3 regions of the Hathewaya limosa genome follow, and region 2 is predicted to be linked to each of the others. Evidence: riboswitches for the same ligand, from Rfam matches in the RefSeq annotation. Region 2 holds a riboswitch; each other region holds the start of a gene.

The links. Region 2 has a riboswitch for thiamine pyrophosphate ahead of thiD (bifunctional hydroxymethylpyrimidine kinase/phosphomethylpyrimidine kinase). Riboswitches for the same ligand answer to the same signal wherever they lie in the genome.
Region 1: another riboswitch for thiamine pyrophosphate. It lies ahead of thiT (energy-coupled thiamine transporter ThiT); the one in region 2 lies ahead of thiD (bifunctional hydroxymethylpyrimidine kinase/phosphomethylpyrimidine kinase).
Region 3: another riboswitch for thiamine pyrophosphate. It lies ahead of tenA (thiaminase II); the one in region 2 lies ahead of thiD (bifunctional hydroxymethylpyrimidine kinase/phosphomethylpyrimidine kinase).

Annotation. Positions count from the first base shown of each region.
Region 1 is NZ_JAUSWN010000001.1:39,892-43,179, reverse strand. It holds gene QOZ93_RS00165 (heavy metal translocating P-type ATPase) at 1-1,204, shown strand, start outside; TPP riboswitch at 1,283-1,371, shown strand; gene thiT (energy-coupled thiamine transporter ThiT) at 1,430-2,086, shown strand; gene QOZ93_RS00155 (Mrp/NBP35 family ATP-binding protein) at 2,151-3,008, opposite strand; gene QOZ93_RS00150 (YhfM domain-containing protein) at 3,035-3,288, opposite strand, start outside.
Region 2 is NZ_JAUSWN010000020.1:6,808-10,095, reverse strand. It holds gene aroQ (type II 3-dehydroquinate dehydratase) at 1-250, shown strand, start outside; gene QOZ93_RS10980 (hypothetical protein) at 339-806, shown strand; TPP riboswitch at 1,089-1,203, shown strand; gene thiD (bifunctional hydroxymethylpyrimidine kinase/phosphomethylpyrimidine kinase) at 1,329-2,132, shown strand; gene thiM (hydroxyethylthiazole kinase) at 2,169-3,002, shown strand; gene thiE (thiamine phosphate synthase) at 3,018-3,288, shown strand, end outside.
Region 3 is NZ_JAUSWN010000019.1:54,593-57,880, forward strand. It holds gene thiT (energy-coupled thiamine transporter ThiT) at 118-699, opposite strand; gene tenA (thiaminase II) at 730-1,386, opposite strand; TPP riboswitch at 1,546-1,654, opposite strand; tRNA gene QOZ93_RS10930 (tRNA-Met) at 1,811-1,886, shown strand; gene QOZ93_RS10935 (DNA polymerase IV) at 1,997-2,968, opposite strand; tRNA gene QOZ93_RS10940 (tRNA-Met) at 3,216-3,288, shown strand, end outside.

The DNA of each region.
Region 1 (3,288 bases), on a different contig from region 2:
AGGCTCAAAAAAAGCCGAAGCTGAAAAATTTATTACTAAATTTGCAAAGGTATATACTCCTTTAGTAGTTATTTGCGCTATTGCACTTACATTTATACCTCCAATGTTTATAAAAGATTCAGTTCTATCAGACTGGGTTAGAAGATCTCTTATATTCCTTGTAGTCTCTTGTCCTTGTGCATTAGTAATTTCTATACCACTTGGTTTCTTTGGTGGAATCGGTGCTGCATCTAAAAAAGGTGTCTTAATAAAAGGAAGTAATTATTTAGAAGCTCTAAACTCTGTAGATACTATTGTATTTGACAAAACTGGTACACTAACTAAAGGTATTTTTGAAGTTACAGAATTAAATACTACAAATTCAGCTTCGGAAGAAGAATTATTAAGATATGCAGCAATTTGTGAAAGTTATTCCTCTCATCCTATAGCTAAGTCTATAATTTCTGCATATAACAAACCAATAGATAAAAACATGCTAAAAAATTATGAAGAAATAGCTGGACATGGCACAAAAGTAGATTTCGAGAAAAACACAATTTTAGTAGGAAACTCTAAATTAATGGATAAATTTGAAATTACTTTTAAAAAATGCGAAAGTACAGGAACTGTAGTATATATTGCAGTAAATAATCAATTTATAGGTAGTATTGTTATTTCTGACAAAATTAAACAAGATTCTGTAGAAGCTATTAATCAATTAAAATCTAGTGGAATAAATAATACAATTATGTTAACTGGTGATAATAAAATTACAGCTGAAAAAGTAGCAAAGGAATTAAAATTAGATACATTTTATGCGGAACTGTTACCACAAGAAAAGGTAAAAATATTTGAAGAAATTTTACAAGGTAAAAAAGGTAAATCTAAAGTGGCCTTTGTTGGAGATGGAATAAATGATGCACCTGTTTTGGCCAGAGCTGACATTGGTATAGCAATGGGTGGTCTTGGTTCTGATGCGGCAATAGAAGCCGCTGATATGGTTATAATGAATGATGAGCCTTCAAGAATATTTGATGCTCTTAAAATATCTAAATTCACCCGTAAAATTGTTACACAAAATATAATTTTAGCTCTTGGAATAAAACTTTTAGTTCTTATATTAGCAGCATTGGGTCTTGCTAATATGTGGGAAGCAGTTTTTGCAGATGTAGGTGTAGCTCTATTAGCTATACTAAATTCTATGAGAATTTTAAAACTAAAATAATTATATATACGTTGTAAATTATTACAATATAAACTATAATATACATGCAGTATTTAATAAGCACTTTTAAAATTAAATTTTTTGTGCTAGGGGTGTCAATTAGACTGAGAAATACCCTCGAACCTGATCTGGTTAATCCCAGCGTAGGAAAGCATAATATCTTATATGTATATTATATGAGTATTTCTTATACCTCCTGCACATTATTTTAAGGAGGTTTTTTATATGCCAAAAGAACTATTTTCCGTTCCAAACATATTATCTGTTTTAATTGTTCTAGTTCTTTTACTTTTATTTATTAGAATAAAAAAAGTAAAATTAACTACCTCTTCAATAGTAACTATTGGACTTACCATTGCTATAGCTACAGTGCTAGGTCAATTTAGATTATTTAAAATGCCCCAAGGTGGAAGTGTTACACCTGGTAGTTTAATTCCAATTCTTTTATTGTCTTTTATCTATGGACCTGAAATTGGAATGTTAGGAGGTTTTATTTTAGGTATACTAAATTTATTTTTAGGAGGATATGTTGTACATCCTATTCAATTATTATTAGACTATCCACTAGCCTTTATGATGATTGGTATAGGCGGATTTATTAAACCTAATTATAGTAAAGATACTCCCATACAATCTCATATAAAAATAAGCTTAGGTATATTAATAGCTATTTTAGGTAGATTATTATGTCATTTCTTATCCGGTATAATTTTCTTCTCTGAATACGCTAAGGGACAAAATCCATATATTTATTCATTAGTTTATAACATTTCATTTTTAAGCATAGAATTTATTATTTCCTGCATTATAATTAATCTATTACCAATTAAAAATTTAATTAGTAATTTTAATTCAGTAAATAAAAATAAAGCTAGAATTTAAATATAAAAGGGGCTGTCGCACTATTTTTTAGTGCGACAGCCCCTTTTATATTTAATCTAATTTACTATTTATTCATTGAATATTGAAGTTTAAAATTTTTAAGAAACATATTATAATCTTCTTCTTCATTTATAAATTTCTCTATAGTTCTTTTTTCCATATGCTCTACTAAATCTTTATTTATAGGCATTTCAGCAAGCAATGGTAGCCCCAATTCTTTAGCCCCTTCTTCCGCTGATTTATTAGAAAATACTTTAATTTTCTCACCACATTTACATTTAACATAACTCATATTTTCTACAACACCAAATACATTAATATCTAATTTCTTTGCCATTCTAATAACTTTAGTTACAATCATTGATACCATATCTTGAGGCGTTGAAACAACAATAACACCATTCAAAGGTAAACTTTGCATTACTGTTAATGCTACATCTCCTGTACCAGGTGGCATATCAATTAAAAGATAATCTAATTCACCCCAAACTGTGTCCGTAAACATTTGATTTAAAACTCCATTTATAACAGGGCCTCTCCAAATAACAGGATCTCCTTCATTCTCTGTAAGAAGATTTAAGGAATTAACCTTGATTCCTCCTTCAGTTTCTACTGGAATAAACTTAAAAGAATTTTCTTCTCCTGTTGCTTCAATAGAAGACCTTTTATTGTTAATACCAAAAAATCTTGGCATAGATGGTCCTGTAATATCTGCATCCAAAACCCCTACACTATATCCTTCATTTTTAAGCTTAGTAGCTAATATACCTGTAACTGTAGATTTACCAACTCCGCCTTTCCCACTGATTATCCCTATAACATTTTTAATTTTTCCAAATTTAGGCATTATAAAATTACAGCCTTTATTTTCACTTGCCTTTGAACAATTATCTTTATTTTTGCAACCTTCACAACTGCTCATTACATATCCCCTCCTAAGTTGTTTTATTAAAACCCTTGTGGTTTCTTTTCTTCAATTTTTATTGTCCAATTCTTATTTTCATAAGTAGACCATATATAATAGGATTTTTTCTTATTAGTTTTATTATCTATAAAACTAATAATTGATTTATATACTATACTTTTATATCCTTCAGTTTGTACATCAATTGTAAAATCAGATTTTAAGGTATCATCCTTTATCTTAACATTAGGATAGTCCTCAGCTAAGTCACTCTTAAATTCCTCAATGTCCAAGGATA
Region 2 (3,288 bases):
AGCTTATGAAAATATTGATGGAATCATTATAAATCCAGGTGCATATACTCATTATAGTATAGCTATATTTGATGCATTAAAGTCTGTAAATATTGATACTATAGAAGTTCATTTAAGTAATATATATAAACGTGAAGAATTTAGACATAAATCAGTAACAGCTCCTGCTTGTGTTGGACAAATTTCAGGATTAGGTTTTTTAGGATATAAGTTAGCAATGGAAGCACTATATTATAGAAAAAATAAATAGATTTAATATAAATTATAAATAATAAATATTAGATTATACCACTGTTAAAGTTTAAAATAAAATTATAAAAGCTTTAGGAGGGGATTTTATGCATAAAGATCAATTAATAAACTTAGAACCTTCAGTTAGAGAACAAGTTATGAGAGAGGAACTTGGAGAAGAAAAGTGTAAGATTTTAGATAAGTATGGATTGCACCCTAATGAGAGAATATATTGGGAAAAAGTACAAGAAAAATATCCTACACAAGAATATTTTAGTCATAAATTTGCAGTAAAAAGTTCAGTACTAGGTATGATTTTTCATATATATAGATTATGTTTTGCTAAGACTAAATATTTTGAAAATAATTGGGATAAGTTTATTCCGTGTGTTTATACCCTTCGAGAAGGATTTATAGAAACAGAACTGTACAATATGGAATTTATTAAACATAAAAAAACAGGATTAATTATAGATCTAAGAGAACTATCTAAAATTCATTGGATTCAAGATTTTAAAGACTTATGCTTATATATAGAAAATAAAGAAAAAGAGTTAGAAAGAAAAATTGGATAGTATATAAAAATAAAAGATATAGATAACTTTTAATTAGAAATATATATAGTTATAAAAATGCAAATTCATATAAGGTGGATTTGCATTTTTATATTATTGAGTTAAATATTAAAAAATGTGGTCATTATTCATTTATAGAAAAAACTGAAGAGATTTTAGAAAGTATAGATAAATTTTTATTAAAACATTAAGTTATTATATAAATCATAGTAATTAATGATAACTTTTATTAAGATAATTAGTTGAATCTCTAAATGGGTTGTGATAATATGGAAGCAAAGTTAAATAAAACAGGGGTGCTAGAATATGGCTAGCTGAGATAAAGATCCTTAAAATCTTTGACTCTTTGACCTGATCTGGATAATGCCAGCGTAGGAAACATATTTATAAATTAATTTGTTTTTGTTACAAATTATATTTGTTTATGATAATGCAAATCCGAAACTGGATTTGCATTTTTGATTTTAAATTAAAAAATAAAAAGTTAGAGTAACAATATATTTACAATTAGGAGGAAATGATATGAAAAATGTTTTAACTATTGCAGGATCAGATAGCTGTGGGGGAGCAGGTATTCAAGCGGATTTAAAAACTTTTTCAGCGCATGGAGTTTATGGTATGTCTGTCATTACAGCTGTTACTGCGCAAAACACTATGGGAGTTCTAGCAGTTCAAGACATAGAAAGAGATATCATTGAAAAACAAATAAGCTGCATATATGAAGATATAGAAGTGAGTGCAGTAAAAATTGGTATGGTATCTAAGATAGAAACTATAGAAGCAATTGCAGAAGGTCTTTTAAAGTATAGAGCAAAAAACATTGTTGTAGATCCTGTAATGATTTCTAAAAGTGGATATGACTTATTAAAACCGGAATCAAAAGACACATTAATTAAAAAATTACTTCCTATAGCTACAATTGTTACACCTAATTTACCAGAAGCAGAAGTTATCTTAGAGAGAAAAATAACAACATTGGATGAAATGATTGAAGCAGCTAAAGAAATACATAGTAAAGGACCTAAAACTGTTTTAGTTAAAGGTGGTCATTTAGAAAATGATGCTACTGATGTTTTATATGATGGAAAAGAAATTTATTTATTAAAGGGTACAAGAATAGATACTAAAAATACACATGGAACAGGATGTACATTATCTTCAGCTATAGCTTCAAATTTGGCAAATGGTTATGATGTAAAAGAAGCAGTACAAAAAGCTAAGGAGTATATAACAATGGCTATTGAACATTCCTTTGCAATAGGACATGGAGTCGGTCCTACAAATCATTTTTATAAGTTATATAAAAGTTCAGGATTAATAGATTAATAAAATAAATTTTCGGTGTAAGGAGGGGAAATTTAAATGATAGAGGAGAATAGGGAAGTAAATGGAAGTATACTACAATCTTGTTGTGATACACTTACTGCTTTAAGAGAAAAAAAACCACTAATTCATCATATAACTAATTATGTTACAGTGAATGATTGTGCAAATATTACTTTAGCCATAGGGGCATCTCCTGTAATGGCAGATGATATAAATGAAGTTGAAGAAATGACATCAATAGCGGGAGCTTTAGTTATAAATATAGGTACATTAAATACAAGAACTGTTGATTCTATGATTAAAGCGGGAAAAAAAGCAAATGAACTTAATATACCAGTAATCCTAGATCCAGTAGGAGTAGGGGCTACAAAATATAGATTAGAAGTTGCAAAGAAACTTTTAGAAAATGTTAAGTTTACTGTGGTTAGAGGCAATATGTCAGAAATTAAAATATTATCGGGAATAAAATCAGGGATAAAAGGTGTTGATTCAACGGAGAGTTTAGACGGTAAAGAGAAAATAGCTAAAAATTTGGCTTTAAAATTAAAATCAGTTGTAGCAATAACAGGAGCCATAGATTGTATTTCTGATGGAAAAAGAATTGTTTCTATAGAAAATGGACATTCTATGTTATCTAATGTTACAGGGACAGGATGTATGAGTACTTCTTTAATAGCTTCGTATACTTCTATTTTCAAAGATGGTTTTATAGGTGCAATAGGTGGGTTAGTATCAATGGGTATAGCTGGAGAAAAAAGTTTTGAAAGTTTAGTAGATGGAGACGGAATAGGAACTTTTAGAATAAGAATTTTCGATAATATATATAATTTAACAGAGAGTGAACTTTTAAATAAAGCAAAGATATATTAAGAAGAAGGTGAGTATATGAAAAAATCTAATATAGATTATACTTTATATTTAGTAACGGATAGAGAAATTTTGGGAAATAGAAACTTAGAAGATGCTGTAGAAGAAGCTATTTTAGGTGGAGTTACCTTGGTTCAATTAAGGGAAAAAAATTGTTCAAGTTTAGAGTTTTATAATACTGCTAAAAATATAAAAGAAATTACACGTAAATATAATATACCTTTAATTATAAATGATCGATTAGACATAGCACAAGCAATAGACGCAGATGGAGTTCATATTGGACAAG
Region 3 (3,288 bases), on a different contig from region 2:
AATAATATTGGCCATAAAATAAAAAATATATAGTAAGAATAAGAAAATTAACTTCTTACTCTTTCTATATATTTATAACTTTATGTACATCATAACAAATAAACTTTATACAATTATTTATTTTATAAACTTTTTTATAGGTATTATTGCTATAAGTATTGTAGTTAATACTGCCTCTACTCCTGCACTAGATCCGTTATATATGATAGAGTATAACCAAACATTCATTCCTTTTGGAGCATATTGCCCGAAAAATAATACTCCAGATATTACAGAGGACAAAAGACTTAATCCTGTAGCAAATAAACTTCCTAATATAATGTTATACTTTTTGTCTTTTCCAAAAGTTCCTGCTACCCCTAATGCCATTGTTCCTAAAATATAATCCAACAAAAATTGTAATGGATGTACTATAACTGCTCCATTTAACAACTTAAGTAATCCAAAAATTAAACCACCTGTAACTCCTGGTATATTTCCATATAATATTGAAAGAATCATTACAGGAAGCATAGAAAACAACGTTATTCCCCCGCCCTGAGGATATCTTATAAAGTGAATTAAATATAATACAAAAGATAGAGAACTAATTACCCCTATTTTTACTATCATATTAGTTGTAAATTTATATTTTATTAAATTTATTATATAAATTCCTAATAATCCTATAGATATTATCAAACCAATAATATTAATCATCTTTTGTTCTCCCTAATTACTCTAAATGTCTTATTTATTATAAGCCATATCCCAAAATTGTTTTTCATATTTACTAGATGTTATAAAAATATTTAATAATTCTTTTTTTTCATCTTCAGTTATATCAGTGCAAATTTTATCTACATAATCTAACCATTCATTTGTGAAATCAGTAAACTCTTTTGATGCATATGAATCTATCCAAGGTTTATAAAAATTATTATCTAATTTTTCTTTATAAATTTTTTGAATATATTTTCCTATATAATTATAACTCCATGTACAAGGCAATGTAGCAATAGCGCATTTTCTTATATTTCCCTCTAATGATTTGGATAACATATAGCTTGTATAACTAGTATTAACTATGTTTGATTCCATCTTCTCAACTTGCCATGGTTCAAATCCAAAATTCTTTAAGTATTTAATATGCACTTCTGTCTCATCATTCATAGTTCCCTTTATGGAATTATAAAAAAATTTCATTTCTTCCATAGTTGAAGCCTTTATAATTCCGACACAAAATGATTTAGAGTATTCTTTAAGATATAAATAATCTTGAATAAGATAGTATTGAAACTTTTCTCTTGGTAAACACCCTTCTGCTAACTCTTTTATAAAGGGATGATTTAAATACTCCTCCCATATTTTTTCTGATTTTTGAAACAAATACTGTGTAAATTTCATAATTACTTCACCTTTCTTTAATATCTGCTCCAACAATGAAAAAACTTATTTTAAAAAAATCTTAAAATAAAAAAGTTATGTCCATTTAGGAACATAACTTTTAATTACACATAAAAATACTAATAAAAATAAATTATATGAATATACAATTTCTCTTAGTATTATATTAATAAGCTTTCCTACGCTGGTATTATCCAAATCAGGTTAAAAGGGTTAATAGTTTTACTATCTCTCAGCCTAATGAAAATCGGCACCCCTAGCTAGATATTTATTTATGTAGTTATTATAAAAGATTTAAAACATAAAATCTATATATTTTTTTACCTTTTAAATCTTTTAATAAATTTTCTTTTTATTTGACTTATTTTAATATATAGGTTATAATTAGTTCATAAGTTAGTTGGAACTATAAAGTTAATAATGACGCGGGATGGAGCAGTTGGTAGCTCGTCGGGCTCATAACCCGAAGGTCGTAGGTTCAAGTCCTGTTCCCGCAACCAAAAACCATACTATTAAAGTATGGTTTTTTTATTTTGAATCCATATTAAATTTCCTTGAGTTTAAAATAAACTTAATTGTTCTTCTTTTTTATGTTCTAAAGATGATATAGTTATTCCAATTCTATTTCATTTAACATCTCATTCCCATATTCCTGTATTTCTCTACTTTTACATATGTATTTTAATAATGTTTTACTTTTAGTATGAGTTTCAAAAGAAGTGGTTTTTAATTTTATAGTTATAGTTTTTCCTTGCATATTTTCCTTTTCCAATGTATTTTCTATAAACTCAGCAAAATTTTCTATATACCATTTTAATTGTTGTTTATTTTTTGTATCTTTTTTTAAAGTTATTTCCCTTCCTATAGATTTTCTCTCTCTAAAAGTATTTACCTTTCTATTATCTATTCCACGTATTCTATCATATATCTCCAATCCAGATTTTCCAAAGTAATTAATAATAAAATCTTTTGATAATGCATATAACTCTTCAATATTAAAAACACCTATATTATTAAGTTTTTTAACAGATTTTTTTCCAAGTCCATGAACCTTATTTATTGAAAGTGGAAAAAGTACTTTGGGTACCATTTCCTTCGTTATTACTTTAATACCATTTGGTTTATTCCAATCTGATGCAAGTTTTGCTAAAAATTTATTATAAGATATACCAATGGATAGTGTAAGTCCTAATTCTTTTAAAACATTTTCTTTTATAAGAAGGGCTATTTTAATGGGATCTTTATTTAAATGAGTTATATCCAAATAAGCTTCATCTATACTTACAGGTTCTACATAAGGAGTTACGGAATAAAATATATCAAATATTTTAGATGAAATTTCTTTATATCTATACATTCTAACAGGCAAAAAAATTGCCTTGGAGCATTTTGCTTTAGCTATATAGACAGGCATAGCACTCCTTATTCCATAAGCCCTTGCCTCATAAGAACAAGTTGCAACTACTCCTCTTTCACTAATTCCACCTACAATAACAGGCTTTCCTTTTAATTTGGGATTATCTTTTATTTCTACAGAAGCAAAAAATGCATCCATATCTACATGAAGTATTTTTCTTTCCATACCTTTGGCAATCCTTTCTCTTAAATACTCTTTAAATATTATTATATTCTCTATTTTAAAAAATGCTAAATATTTTTAATATCAGTATGAGTATTAAAAATATTTAGCATTACAATTATTAAAGGAGGTCTTTTGGCTTCCTTTAATTCATATCGAAATAATTATTTTTTAATTTTACTTGACTTGAATCACTATATAGAGTATTATAAATATATAAGTTGTTTGAAATTAATAATTTTAATAATGACGCGGGATGGAGCAGCTGGTAGCTCGTCGGGCTCATAACCCGAAGGTCGTAGGTTCAAGTCCTGCTCCCGCAA